DNA from 3 places in the Mesorhizobium sp. AR02 genome. Region 3 is predicted to be linked to each of the others. Evidence: riboswitches for the same ligand, from Rfam matches in the RefSeq annotation. Region 3 holds a riboswitch; each other region holds the start of a gene.
What was found. A riboswitch is a leader RNA that binds a small molecule or an ion and turns the genes downstream of it on or off. The one in region 3 is predicted to bind thiamine pyrophosphate.
Positions count from the first base shown of each region.

Region 1: linked by a shared signal. The riboswitch ahead of DBIPINDM_RS30925 (Ykof family thiamine-binding protein) and the one ahead of thiC (phosphomethylpyrimidine synthase ThiC) in region 3 are both predicted to bind thiamine pyrophosphate.
Region 2: linked by a shared signal. The riboswitch ahead of thiB (thiamine ABC transporter substrate binding subunit) and the one ahead of thiC (phosphomethylpyrimidine synthase ThiC) in region 3 are both predicted to bind thiamine pyrophosphate.

Region 1 is NZ_CP080531.1:5,513,930-5,518,124, forward strand. It holds gene msrA (peptide-methionine (S)-S-oxide reductase MsrA) at 1-158, shown strand, start outside; gene DBIPINDM_RS30920 (formyltransferase family protein) at 544-1,521, shown strand; TPP riboswitch at 1,582-1,695, shown strand; gene DBIPINDM_RS30925 (Ykof family thiamine-binding protein) at 1,686-2,294, shown strand; gene DBIPINDM_RS30930 (ABC transporter permease) at 2,338-3,156, shown strand; gene DBIPINDM_RS30935 (ABC transporter ATP-binding protein) at 3,153-3,920, shown strand; gene DBIPINDM_RS30940 (ABC transporter substrate-binding protein) at 3,913-4,195, shown strand, end outside.
Region 2 is NZ_CP080531.1:3,308,965-3,313,159, reverse strand. It holds gene thiP (thiamine/thiamine pyrophosphate ABC transporter permease) at 1-869, opposite strand, end outside; gene thiB (thiamine ABC transporter substrate binding subunit) at 1,060-2,058, opposite strand; TPP riboswitch at 2,102-2,216, opposite strand; gene DBIPINDM_RS20140 (thiamine diphosphokinase) at 2,305-2,964, shown strand; gene DBIPINDM_RS20135 (ABC-F family ATP-binding cassette domain-containing protein) at 2,966-4,195, shown strand, end outside.
Region 3 is NZ_CP080530.1:672,681-676,875, reverse strand. It holds gene queC (7-cyano-7-deazaguanine synthase QueC) at 1-402, shown strand, start outside; gene queD (6-carboxytetrahydropterin synthase QueD) at 402-758, shown strand; gene queE (7-carboxy-7-deazaguanine synthase QueE) at 755-1,492, shown strand; TPP riboswitch at 1,626-1,742, shown strand; partial or broken gene thiC (phosphomethylpyrimidine synthase ThiC) at 1,846-3,651, shown strand; gene thiO (glycine oxidase ThiO) at 3,625-4,195, shown strand, end outside.

The DNA of each region.
Region 1 (4,195 bases), on a different replicon from region 3:
GGCCCGGCAAGGTCGTCACCGAGGTTGCGCCGGCCGGTGCCTTCTGGGAAGCCGAGCCCGAGCATCAGGATTATCTGGAGAAATATCCCAACGGCTATACCTGCCATTTCGTCAGGCCGGGCTGGAAACTGCCGGTTCGCGAGAAGGCCGTCTCATAAGGTTTGCGGATCATTTTCGAGAAGCAAGGCGGCATAATTCCTGTGACTGCGTGAATACCAACTGTCAGCCGCCGCCTGGCGATTGACAGTTGATGGCGTTGCTGGCCAACTGCACATGCTGATTTGCTTCAGGAGATACGCATGAAGAAAATCTATGAGAAGCCACTTCTGGTGAAAGGCGGACGGCTTTCCGATGTCACCGCCACGGTGCCGTCTTCAATTGTCAAGGCTCCCTGACCGACGGACTTACTTTGCAAACCCTGTCAGGCCCGCCCGATGAGGCTGGCTTGCCGTCTGAACGCCCCCCGATGGGGATCGGCTTGATGTGCGCCTTGAACGGCCGGCGCTTTTGAGCCCGCAGACCGGGTCGGGCCGGCTTTCCGCCGTGTTCGTGCTCGACATCACCCATTACACCGGGCCGCTGCTGTCAGGATGGCTTGAAGCAGGCCATCTCATCCACGCGATTGTCGTGCCGGCGTTCCGTCAACGCGAGAAACATTTCAGCACCGGCAATTTTCGCCGAAGACTGAGACGCAGATTGCTGCTCAAACGCTATATCGGCAACACGCCGGCAAGGCTGATCGAATTTGGCCGGCCCTATGATTGGGGCACACTCGGCAGCCAGTTGTCGGAGGGCAAAGCCGATGTGTTGATCTGCTTTGCGTTTCCGGCCCTTATTCCACCGGACTTGCTCGGTGCTTTCCCGAAAGGCGGGCTCAATCTTCATCCAGCGTTGTTGCCCAACTATCGGGGCCCGCACCCTATCCATCGCCTGGCCGTGGACGGCCAGCACGCCGTTCATGGTGGTGTGACGCTGCACAAGATGTCCGCCAGTTTCGATGATGGCGACATTCTCGGGCAGGTGTCGTTTTCGGAGGCGGACTGGGTATCGCTGCGGGCCTTGATCGACAGCGTCGCGAGCGCGATGCGCACGCTGGTGAGCGAGGCGGCGCCCGCCTACTGCAAAGGCGGCCTTTCGGGGATGCGGCAGCCGGCCGGTGATTTCGTCTGGGCGCGGCTTGAGCCGGCCCACACAATGATCTCGTCGGCCATGTCAATCAAGCATGTTGCCCTGATGTGGCATGTGCTGGGCACTCTTCCAGGCATCTATCTGGATGTCGCTGGGTGCAAGGTCAGGCTGGGGTTCCAGATCAGGCGGCTGGGTCCGCCGACCGGACAAGTGCCAGTCAGACGATGGGGGAGCGTGGAGTTCGATCTTGCCGATGGCAGGGTCCGGTATCTCACCTATAGCCGCCTGCTCAAACGGCTCGTGAAAGTGCACGCCACGTTTGCGCGCTCTCCAGTTAGAAAGTCGTCCCCTGAAATGCGGCTTTTCGGCAAGGTGGAAGATGGGCAGATTTGAGAGCTGGCGCAGTGCGCTGAAAAAACGGCTTCCCCTTCGGTTCGAATGATGCTTTAACGCGCCCATCCACAGGGGTGCTCCGTACGGTCGGGGCTGAGACGGGGGCGGCAAGCCCACAGACCCTAGAAGCTGATCTGGGTAATACCAGCGGAGCGAGGCGGGCGATGTTTTCAGGCGCACAGATTTCCCTATATCCCATGGCCGACGATTTCGTCGGCGTCATCCTGGGCGCGCTTGGCGCGCTCGATCCCTACCGGGACAGGCTGAGGATCGAGACCGACGACATCTCGACCTTGCTGGTCGGGCCACCCGAAGTGTTGTTCCCGGCGCTGCGCGACCTGTTCGTGGCGGCGGCGCAGAGCGGCAAGCATTGCGTGCTGTCGGCGGCCATTTCGCGCGGCTGCCCGGGCGAGCCGGACGATCCGATCTGCCGCTCCGACGCGTTTGGCGGACCTGTCGGGCCGCTCGGCCCACGCAAGGAAGCCGCCATCACCGCAGTACGCAATGCTGCTGCCACCGGCCAGCCGGCGGCGGCGCAATTCTCGCTCTACGTGATGGGCACCGGCAACCATATGGACGAGATCTATGGCTGCATCGATTTCCTGAAACAGTCCGGCGTCTACGATCGCTCCAAGAACTTCTGCACCAAACTGCGCGGCGATACCGGCGCGATCTTTTCGGCGCTGAACGAAGCCTTCTGCCGCTTCGGCCCGGGCGCCGGCCACGTAACCCTTGACGTCACGGTTTCCGCCAACAGCCCCACCGCTGTCTGAACAGAACGCGTTTTCCATACGCGGCCGTCAAGGTTGTCCTCTCGTGGTCTCATCGTCATCCAGCCGCCCGCGCCAGCTCGCGGGCCTCTTCGCCAAGGCGGCACCGGCCGTGTTGTCGGTTGGGCTACTGCTCGCGGCCTGGGAACTCTACGCAAATCATTCCGGCATCAAGCCGACGGTTCTGCCGGCGCCCTCACGCGTTTTCGAGCAGGCGATGCTCAATCGTGAGGCGCTGATCGACAACGCCATCCCCACCATCCGCGCCACGCTGATCGGCTTTGCCTGCTCGCTCGGTGCCGCCTTCGCGCTGTCGATGCTGGTCGACTTTTTCCAGCCGTTGCGACGTGCGCTGTTTCCCGTCTTCATCGTCAGCCAGACCTTGCCGCTGGTGGCGATCGCGCCGCTGGTGGTGCTGTGGTTCGGCTTCGGGCTGGCCCCCAAGATCATGCTGGTGGCACTGGTCACCTTCTTCCCGATGCTGGTGGCTCTGGTGCAGGGCTACGAGGCGACCGAGGCCGAGATCGGCCAGATGCTGCGCGCCATGGGGGCAGGGCGCTGGCGCGTCTTCGTGCTGGCGCGGCTGCCTTCGGCACTGCCCTATTTCTTCGCCGGTCTGCGGATCTCCATCACCTATGCCGTGGTCGGCGCCATCTTCGCCGAATATGCCGGCGCGGCCAAAGGGTTGGGCATCTACATGCTCAACGCCAAGAACAATTTCCGCTCCGATCTGGTGCTGGCCGCCGTCGGTGTCAGTGCCGCACTCACTCTCGTCCTGTTCGGGCTGACGGTGCTCTTGCAGCGCCTCGCCATGCCCTGGGAGCGGGCCGACCGGCAGCTGGCAGGGAAGGCGGCGCGGCAATGAGCCGGCTCGAGTTGCGGCATGTGCGCAAGGCGTTTGGCGGGCTCGACGTGCTCGCCGACATTTCGCTCAGCGTCAGCGCAGGCGAATTCGTCTCGATCCTCGGACCTTCGGGCGCCGGCAAGTCGACGCTGTTCCAGCTTTTGACGGGGGCGGAGCACGGCGAAGGCAAGATGTTCTTCGACGGCGTGCCGCTCGACGATCATGGCAGGCATTTTGCGTTCATGCCGCAACGCGACGCACTGATGCCGTGGCGGCGCATCCTCGACAACGCGACGCTCGGGCTCGAGGTGCAAGGCGTCAGGCGCAAGGCGGCGCGGGCGCGCGTCGCGCCGCTGTTTGCCGAGTTCGGGCTTGCCGGTTTCGAGCGGCATTTTCCGGCCCAGCTTTCAGGCGGTATGCGCCAGCGCGCGGCGCTTTTGCGCACGGTGGTGCAGGAGCGCGACATGCTTTTGCTCGACGAGCCGTTCGGCGCGCTCGACGCGCTGACCCGCGCGGCCATGCAGCGCTGGCTCGAACAGATGTGGCGGTATCATCGCTGGACGGCGCTGCTGATCACGCATGATGTGCGCGAGGCCGTGTTCCTGTCCGACCGCATCTACGTTCTGTCGGCGCGCCCGGCCCGTGTCTTGCGGGAAATCAGGGTGCCGTTGCCGCGCCCGCGCGATCCGACCGGCGCTGCCGCGCAGCAGGCCAGCGCACTCGAGGCCGAGATCCTCGACATCTTGCTCAACCCTCAACCATCCAAAGGACATGACCATGACTGACTTGACGCGCCGGCAGGCCTTGCTGCTCACCCTTGCCAGCGGCCTTCCGCTGGTTGTCGGATCGAGCCGCTCCTTCGCAGCAACGCAAAAAGTCACCGTCGCGCTGGACTGGACGGTCAATACCAACCACATCGGGCTGTTCGTCGCGCGCGACAAGGGGTTTTATCGCGAGGCCGGCCTCGAGGTCGACATTCTGCCCTACAGCGATACCGGCGCTGGCACGCTGGTCGCCAACCGCGTCGCCGATTTCGGCATCAACGGCACCATCAGCCTGT
Region 2 (4,195 bases), on a different replicon from region 3:
ACAACGAACAGCACCGCCAGAGTGATGAGCATGGCGTTGAACAGGGTTTCGGTGCCAACGACTGACAGATAGCGGCGCTGCGCCACCGGCAGATTGGCGTCGCCAACGACATTGACGCCAAGCCGCGTCAGCGCCAGCACCACCAGAAAGGTCAAGGCGATCTGCAGTAACGTCAGCGTCACCGCCCGCGCCGGATCGAAATCGAATCGCAGCGCCTGGTAGATGCCGACCTCCAGCGTCGTCGCGGCCGGTCCGCCGCCAAGCGTCAGCACGATGGTGAACGAGGTGATGCAGAGCATGAAGACAAGGCCGGCGACACCGGGCAGAGCGGCGCGCAGCGTCGGCCATTCGATCAGCCGGAACGCCGGCCGCGCCCCCATGCCGAGTTGGCTCGCCAGCCGCCATTGGTCCGCGGGGATGGTCTGCAGCGCCTCGAGGAACAGCCGGACGCTGAGCGACAGGTTGAAGAAGACATGGGCGACCAGAATGCCGGACAGGCCGTAAATGCCTGGCCAGCCCTGACCGCCAACCGCGCTGAACAGGCCGGCGAAATAGCCGGCGCGGCCGTAGAGCGCCAGGATGCCAAGCGCCGCGACGATCGCCGGCAGCGCCAAAGGCACGGCAAAGAGCTGCAGGATGAAGGCGCGGCCGAAGAAGCGCGGATGCCGCGACAGGGCACGCGCCACGAACAGAGCAGGGATGACCGAGAGCAGGGTCGAGAGTGCGGCTTGCCAGAGTGTGAAGCGGACGACACGCAGCAGGTAGGGATCGAAGGCCGCCCAGGCGCCTGAGAAATCATGGGCGCCTTCGACAAGCAGCCCGGCAAACGCGCCGCCGATCAACAGGGTGATCGCGGCAAGCGCGACAATGCCGGCGGTGACGCGGGGGTCAGACGCGCGCCTTCCACCCTCCCCCTTGCGGGGAGGGTCGGAACGCGGATGCCGCGAAGCGGTGTCCGCGAGCCGGGGTGGGGGTGAGGCAGTGCTCAGCGTCGCAGCCCCCACCCCGCTCCGCTTCGCGGATCGACCCTCCCCACAAGGGGGAGGGTGAGAAGCGCGCTCATTTGCTCATCACCGCCAGCCATTCATCGACCCAGGCCTTGCGATTGGCGGCAACCTCCTCGGGGCTGAACAGCAAGGTCTTTGTCGGTTTGACCAGTTTGTCGAAGGCCGGGTTGAGCGGCTTGTCGGTCTTGCCTGCCGGGAACATCCAGTTGGTCTCCGGGATGGCGTCCTGGAATTTCGGTCCGGTCATGAAGGCCATGAACTTTTCCGCCAGCGGGTTCTTGGCCCCCGTGGTGGTGATTCCCGCGACCTCGATCTGCAGATATTCGCCCTCTTCAAAGGAAGCCGCCTGGTAGCGCTCGGTGTTCTCTGCAACCATGTGATAGGCCGGCGACGTCGTGTAGGACAGCACCATCGGCGCCTCGCCCTTGGTGAACAGGCCATAGGCCTCGCTCCAGCCCGGCGTCACGGTCAGCACCTTCGCCTTGAGCTTGGCCCAGGCTTCCGGCGCCTTGTCACCATAGACCGACTTCACCCACAACAGCAGGCCGAGGCCTGGCGTCGAGGTGCGTGGATCCTGGATGACGATCTTGTCGTCGGCGCTACCCTCGACCAGCTCCTTCAGGCTTTTGGGCGGCGTCTTCAGCTTTTCCGTGTCATAGACGACGGCGAAATAGCCGTAGTCAAAGGGAACAAACGTGTCGTCGGTCCAGCCGCCCGGCACGTTGATATCGCTCACCGCGCCATGGGGGGCAAACAGGCTCGAGGCCTTGGCATCGGCGGTAAGATTGGTGTCGAGGCCGAGCACGATATCGGCCTTGGTCGACGCCCCTTCGAGCTTGACGCGGTTGAGCAGGGCGACGCCATCGGCGACCGAGACGAACTCGACATCGCAGCCGCATTCGGCCTCGAATTCCTTCTTCACCACCGGGCCTGGACCCCAGTCGGCGGTGAAGCTCTCATAGGTGTAGACGGTGAGCTTGTCCTTGGCCAAGGCCGGCCCGGACAGCGCCACAATCATGGCTGAGACAAGAGCGTATAAAAGCGTGCGCATCGGCGCCTCCTTCGTTCGAATTAAAAGGAATTGAGGCGTCGGACTGTCCGAAACGTCTAATCCCTCCGCCGGTACAAACCGGATCAGGTTCAGCGGGTTGGCGAGATTGCCTCTCAGCCGGTCCGCGAAGATCGCAGCCGGCACCCCGTTAGAGCGTTTCGACACATAGGCCCGGCCGACGAACCGCGCAAGTGGCAGTTTGCCGGCCTTCCGTTTCCGCTGCCGGGCTGGTACAGGCCACCAGATATGAGCACATTCACCATCCTGCTTGGCGGCGATCTCATCCGCACGCCCCGGCTCGACCGCCAGGTCGAAGGCTCGCGCGTCATCGCCGCCGACGCCGGCATCGGCCATGCGCGGCTGCTCGGCCTTGTGCCTGAACTGTGGGTGGGTGATTTCGATTCGGTGCCGGCCAATCTTCCTGACGACCTTGCTTCGGTGCCCCGCCAGACCTTTCCGGCTGAGAAGGACAAGACCGACGGCGAACTGGCGATCGCCGCAGCCCTCGAGCGCGGCGCGACCCGCCTTGTGCTAGCGGGCGCCTTCGGCGGCAAGCGCGCCGACCACGCTTTCCTGCATCTGGCACTCGCCCTGCGGCTGGCCGAGGCCGGGACCAAGGTGCTGCTGACCAGCGGCGCCCAGGAAGGTGTCCCCTTGCTGCACGAAAAGGCCGACTTCGACTATGCCGACGGCACGCTGTTTTCGATCCTCGGCTTTTCCGAACTTGCCGGCCTGACCGTTTCTGGCGCCAAATGGCCGCTGAACCAGGTCGAGGTGGCCTTCGGCTCGTCCCTGACCATCTCCAACGAGGTCAAGTTCGACAAGACCGGGGGCCGCCTCGAAATCGCGCTCGGCCACGGCCGCGCACTGCTGCTCGCGCATCCGTATCCACTACCTGAAAGCTGACATGGCCCCGCCCCTTCTCAATCTCGACGGGATAAAACTGACCTTTGGCGGCACGCCGCTGCTCGATGGCGCAGCCTTGACCGCTTCGGCCGGCGACAAGATCGCGCTGGTCGGCCGCAATGGCTCCGGCAAGTCGACGCTGCTCAAGATCGCCGCCGGCCTGATCGAACCGCAGGATGGCGAGGTCTTCCGCCAGCCCTCGGCGACTGTCCGCTATCTGCCGCAGATGCCCGACATGGAGGGCTTTGCCACCGTGCGCGCCTATGTCGAGGCCGGGCTCGGGCCCGCCGACGATCCCTACCGCGCCAGCTATCTGATGGAGCATCTCGGCTTGTCGGGCGAAGAGCGGCCTAACGATCTGTCCGGCGGCGAGGCGAGGCGTGCAGCGCTTGCCCGCGTCATGGCGCCGGAGCCGGACATCCTGCTGCTCGATGAGCCGACTAACCATCTTGACCTATCTGTCATCGAATGGCTGGAGGAGGAGCTCGTCCGCACCTCCTCGGCGCTCATCGTCATCTCGCACGACCGCCGCTTTCTCGAGCGCGTGTCGCGCGCCACCGTCTGGCTCGATCGTGGCCAGACCCGCCGCCTGGACAAGGGTTTTGGCCATTTCGAGGAATGGCGCGACCTGGTTCTCGAAGAGGAAGAGCGCGAGCAGCACAAGCTCGGCCGCCAGATCGTGCGTGAAGAGCACTGGCTGCGCTACGGCGTGACGGCACGGCGCAAACGCAACATGCGCCGGTTGGGCGAGTTGCAGACCATGCGCCAGCGTTTCCGCGGCCATCGCGGCGCCGAAGGGACTGCGACCATGGTGGCGAGCGACGCCGCCGAATCCGGCAAGCTGGTGATCGAAGCGAAGAACATCGAGAAGAGCTTTGGCGACCTCACCGTGGTCAAAGGCTTCTCGACCCGCATCCAGCGCGGTGACCGCGTCGGCCTCGTCGGCCCGAACGGCGCCGGCAAGACCACGCTTTTGAAGATGCTGACCGGCGAATTGGCACCGGATGCCGGTTCGATCAGGCTCGGCACCAATCTGGAGATCGCCACGCTCGACCAGAAGCGCGAGGCGGTCGACCCGCAAGAGACCCTGGCGCAGTATCTCACCGACGGGCGTGGCGAAAACCTCGTCATCAATGGCGAGCAGCGCCATGTCGTCTCCTATATGAAGGATTTCCTGTTCAAGCCGGAGCAGGCGCGCACCCCGGTGCGCGAGCTGTCCGGCGGCGAACGG
Region 3 (4,195 bases):
ATCATGCTGGCCATCGCCTTCGGGGTTGCCGCCGCGCAGAAGGCGGATGCGGTGGCCACTGCCGTCCACGGCGGCGATCATTTCATCTATCCCGATTGCCGGCCCGCTTTTATCGACGCCTTTCAGACGATGCAAAACCATGCGCTCGCAGGCTATGCCGATATCCGCCTTTACGCTCCCTATGTGAATATGTCGAAGGCCGACATCGTCAGCGAGGGGGCTAAGTACGCCACACCGTTCGAGGCGACGTGGTCCTGCTACAAGGGCGGCGCACGTCATTGCGGCCGCTGCGGGACATGCGTCGAACGGCGCGAAGCATTCGATCTGGCCCGCATCACCGACGCGACAGATTATGAGGACGCCGACTTCTGGCTCCACGCTATCCAGACAAGGAGCGCGTGATGTTCCGCATTACCAAGGAGTTCCACTTCTCGGCCTCGCATCAGCTCACCTCCCTGCCACCAGACCATCAGTGCGCGCGTCTACACGGCCACAACTACATTGTCGTCGTGGAACTTTCAGGGGGCGAGCTGGACGAACATGGCTTTGTGCGCGACTACCAAGACCTGTCGGCGCTCAAGCACTACATCGATGGGACGTTCGACCATCGCCATCTTAACGACGTTCTGGGGCATGACCGTGTCACGGCGGAATGTCTGGCCAGACACTTCCACGACTGGTGCAAGTTGCGGCTACCACAAACCTCCGCCGTGCGGGTGAGCGAGACGCCGAAAACCTGGGCGGAATACCGGCCATGACGTGCGCGTTGCATCCCGGAATCCGCGTCAGCGAGATTTTTGGGCCGACCATTCAGGGCGAAGGGATACTGATCGGCTTGCCGACGGTGTTCGTAAGAACGGGTGGGTGCGATTATCGCTGTTCGTGGTGCGACAGCCTGCATGCAGTGGACAGTCGCTTCCGCCATGATTGGGAGATGATGTCTGCCGACGCGGTCTGGCAAAAGGTCATCGCGCTTTCCGGCGGTCAGCCGGTGATGGTGTCGCTGTCGGGCGGCAATCCGGCCATCCAGCCGCTTGGACCGCTGATCGACCGCGGGCATGGTGAGGGCTACCGCTTTGCGTTGGAAACCCAAGGCTCGGTGCCTAAGGAATGGTTCACGGATCTCGACGTGCTGGTGCTCAGCCCCAAGCCGCCCTCAAGCGAAATGACGACGGATTGGGCCGCGTTCGACGCCTGCGTCGAGGCGGCGCTGGACAAGCCACAGATGGCGCTCAAGCTCGTCGTCTTCGACGATGATGACTATGCCTACGCCAAGGACGCCGCGGCGCGCTACCCGCAATTACCCGTCTATCTGCAGCCCGGCAACCACACGCCGCCGCGTCCCGGTAACGAAGACGCGTCCATCGACATGGCCGGTGTGATGAAACGCATGGAATGGCTGGTCGAAAAGGTAACCCGTGACAGGTGGTTCGAGGCGCGTGTACTGCCCCAGCTTCATGTTCTGCTGTGGGGAAACAAACGGGGCGTCTAGCCCAGGCGGAAGGATTGCCGACGACGAGCAGACAGACATCTATAGCAATCTCACCCAATTGGGTGAGATTGTAGCTGATCACCGCCGCGGGCCGAAGGCGCTTGACAAAGTAGCGCTGGCCCGTTCAATTCGGCGCATTCACCAGGGGAGTCCCGGCAAGGGGCTGAGATACTGCTGGCTTTCGCGGCGCAGTGACCCGTTGAACCTGATCCAGTTCATACTGGCGTAGGGACGGTGCAAGCGCTTTGCGGGAGTTTACGCCCGAGGTCCTGTTTCGGCAGGGCGACAGAAGCGTCTTTTCATCCTTCCGGCACAGAACTGGGTCTCCAATGCATGAGCAAAGGAGCATCAAGATGAATGCCCTCACCCCCACCGTGTCGACGGGACCACTGCCCGCCTCACGGAAAATCCACAAGCCCGGCGTCCTCCATCCGCAGATCAGGGTGCCGATGCGCGAAATCTCTGTCCATCCGACCGCCGGCGAGCCGCCCGTCACCGTCTACGATCCGTCCGGCCCCTATACCGACCCGACGGTCGAAACCAGCATCGAAAAGGGCCTTGCCCGGCTTCGCCACGAATGGATTACGGCACGCGGCGATGTCGAAGCCTATGACGGCCGCCACGTCCGGCCGGAAGACAATGGATTTGCGGCTGGCGAGCGGCTGACGCCAGAATTTCCGGTCCGCAACCGGCCGCTCAGGGCCAGATCAGGCAAGGCAGTGACCCAGCTCGCCTACGCGCGCGCCGGCATCGTCACACCCGAAATGGAGTTCGTCGCCATCCGTGAGAACCTCGGCCGCGAGATCGTCCGCGGCAAGCTGCAACGCGACGGCGAAGCCTTCGGCGCGGCGCTCCCCGATTTCGTCACGCCCGAATTCGTGCGCGATGAGGTGGCGCGAGGGCGGGCGATCATTCCCGCCAACATTAACCACCCGGAGAGCGAACCGATGATCATCGGCCGCAATTTCCTGGTCAAGATCAATGCCAATATCGGCAACTCCGCTGTCACCTCCTCGATGGCCGAAGAGGTCGAAAAAATGGTGTGGGCGATCCGCTGGGGCGCCGATACGGTGATGGACCTCTCGACCGGCCGCAACATCCACAACATCCGCGACTGGATCGTGCGCAACGCGCCGGTGCCGATCGGCACAGTGCCGCTTTACCAGGCGCTCGAGAAGGTCGGCGGCATCGCCGAGGATCTGAGCTGGGAGGTCTACCGCGACACGCTGATCGAACAGGCCGAACAGGGCGTCGACTATTTCACCATCCACGCCGGCGTGCGGCTGCACTACATCCCGCTGACCGTCGACCGGGTCACGGGCATCGTCTCGCGCGGCGGCTCGATCATGGCCAAATGGTGCCTGCACCATCACCGGGAAAGCTTCCTTTACGAGCATTTCGCGGAGATCTGCGACATCTGCCGCGCCTATGACGTGTCCTTCTCGCTCGGCGACGGTCTTCGTCCCGGCTCGATCGCCGACGCCAATGACGCAGCACAATTCGCCGAGCTGGAAACGCTCGGCGAGCTGACGCAGATCGCCTGGGCGAAGGATTGCCAGGTAATGATCGAAGGCCCCGGCCACGTGCCGATGCACAAGATCAAGGAGAACATGGAAAAGCAGCTCGCCGTCTGCGGCGAGGCGCCCTTCTACACGCTTGGACCGCTGACGACCGACATCGCGCCGGGCTATGACCACATCACCTCCGGCATCGGCGCGGCCATGATCGGCTGGTTCGGCACCGCCATGCTCTGCTACGTCACGCCCAAGGAGCATCTCGGCCTTCCCGATCGCAACGACGTCAAGATTGGCGTGATCACCTACAAGATCGCCGCCCATGCCGCCGACCTGGCGAAGGGCCATCCGGCCGCGAAAGTCAGGGATGATGCCCTTTCCCGCGCGCGCTTCGAGTTCCGCTGGGAGGACCAGTTCAACCTGTCTCTCGACCCCGAAACCGCGCGGTCCTTCCACGACCAGACCTTGCCCAAGGAGGCGCACAAGCTGGCGCACTTCTGCTCGATGTGCGGACCGAAATTCTGTTCCATGCGTATTTCTCACGACATCCGCGCCGAGGCACAGAAAGAGGGCATGGCGGCGATGGCGGCGAAATACCGCGAGGGCGGCGATCTCTACATGCCAGCTGGCGAGACCGACGCACCGCTCATGCCAGAGGCGCCGGTAACCGTCATGAGGGTGTTGGTCAAAGGGGCCGGCGTCGCCGGCCTCACCGCCGCCTTCGAGCTCGCCGCCCGCGGCGCGACGGTCACAGTCGCCGAGACCCGGCATGGCATCTGTGGCAACGCATCGTGGTTCGCCGGCGGCATGCTGGCGCCATGGTGCGAGCGTGAAAGCGCCGAGCAGCCTGTGCTGGATCTCGGATGCGACGCTGCCGACTGGTGGGATGCGGTGCTGCCGGGTCAGGTGACACGCGCCGGAACACTGGTCGTGGCCGCGCCGCGCGAGGCGGGCGAGCTTGACCGGTTCGCCAGCCGCACGTCCGGCCATCGGCGTGTCGATGAAGATGAGATTGCGCTCCTGGAACCCGACCTCGCCGGCCGCTTCAGGCGCGGACTGTTCTTCCCCGATGAGGCTCATCTCGACCCGCGGCACGCGATGGCGGCACTTCATGACAGGCTCGCTGCCATGGGTGTCGAATTCCGCTTCGGCGCCGATGCCCGGCACATTTCCGGTTTCGATCGCCGGA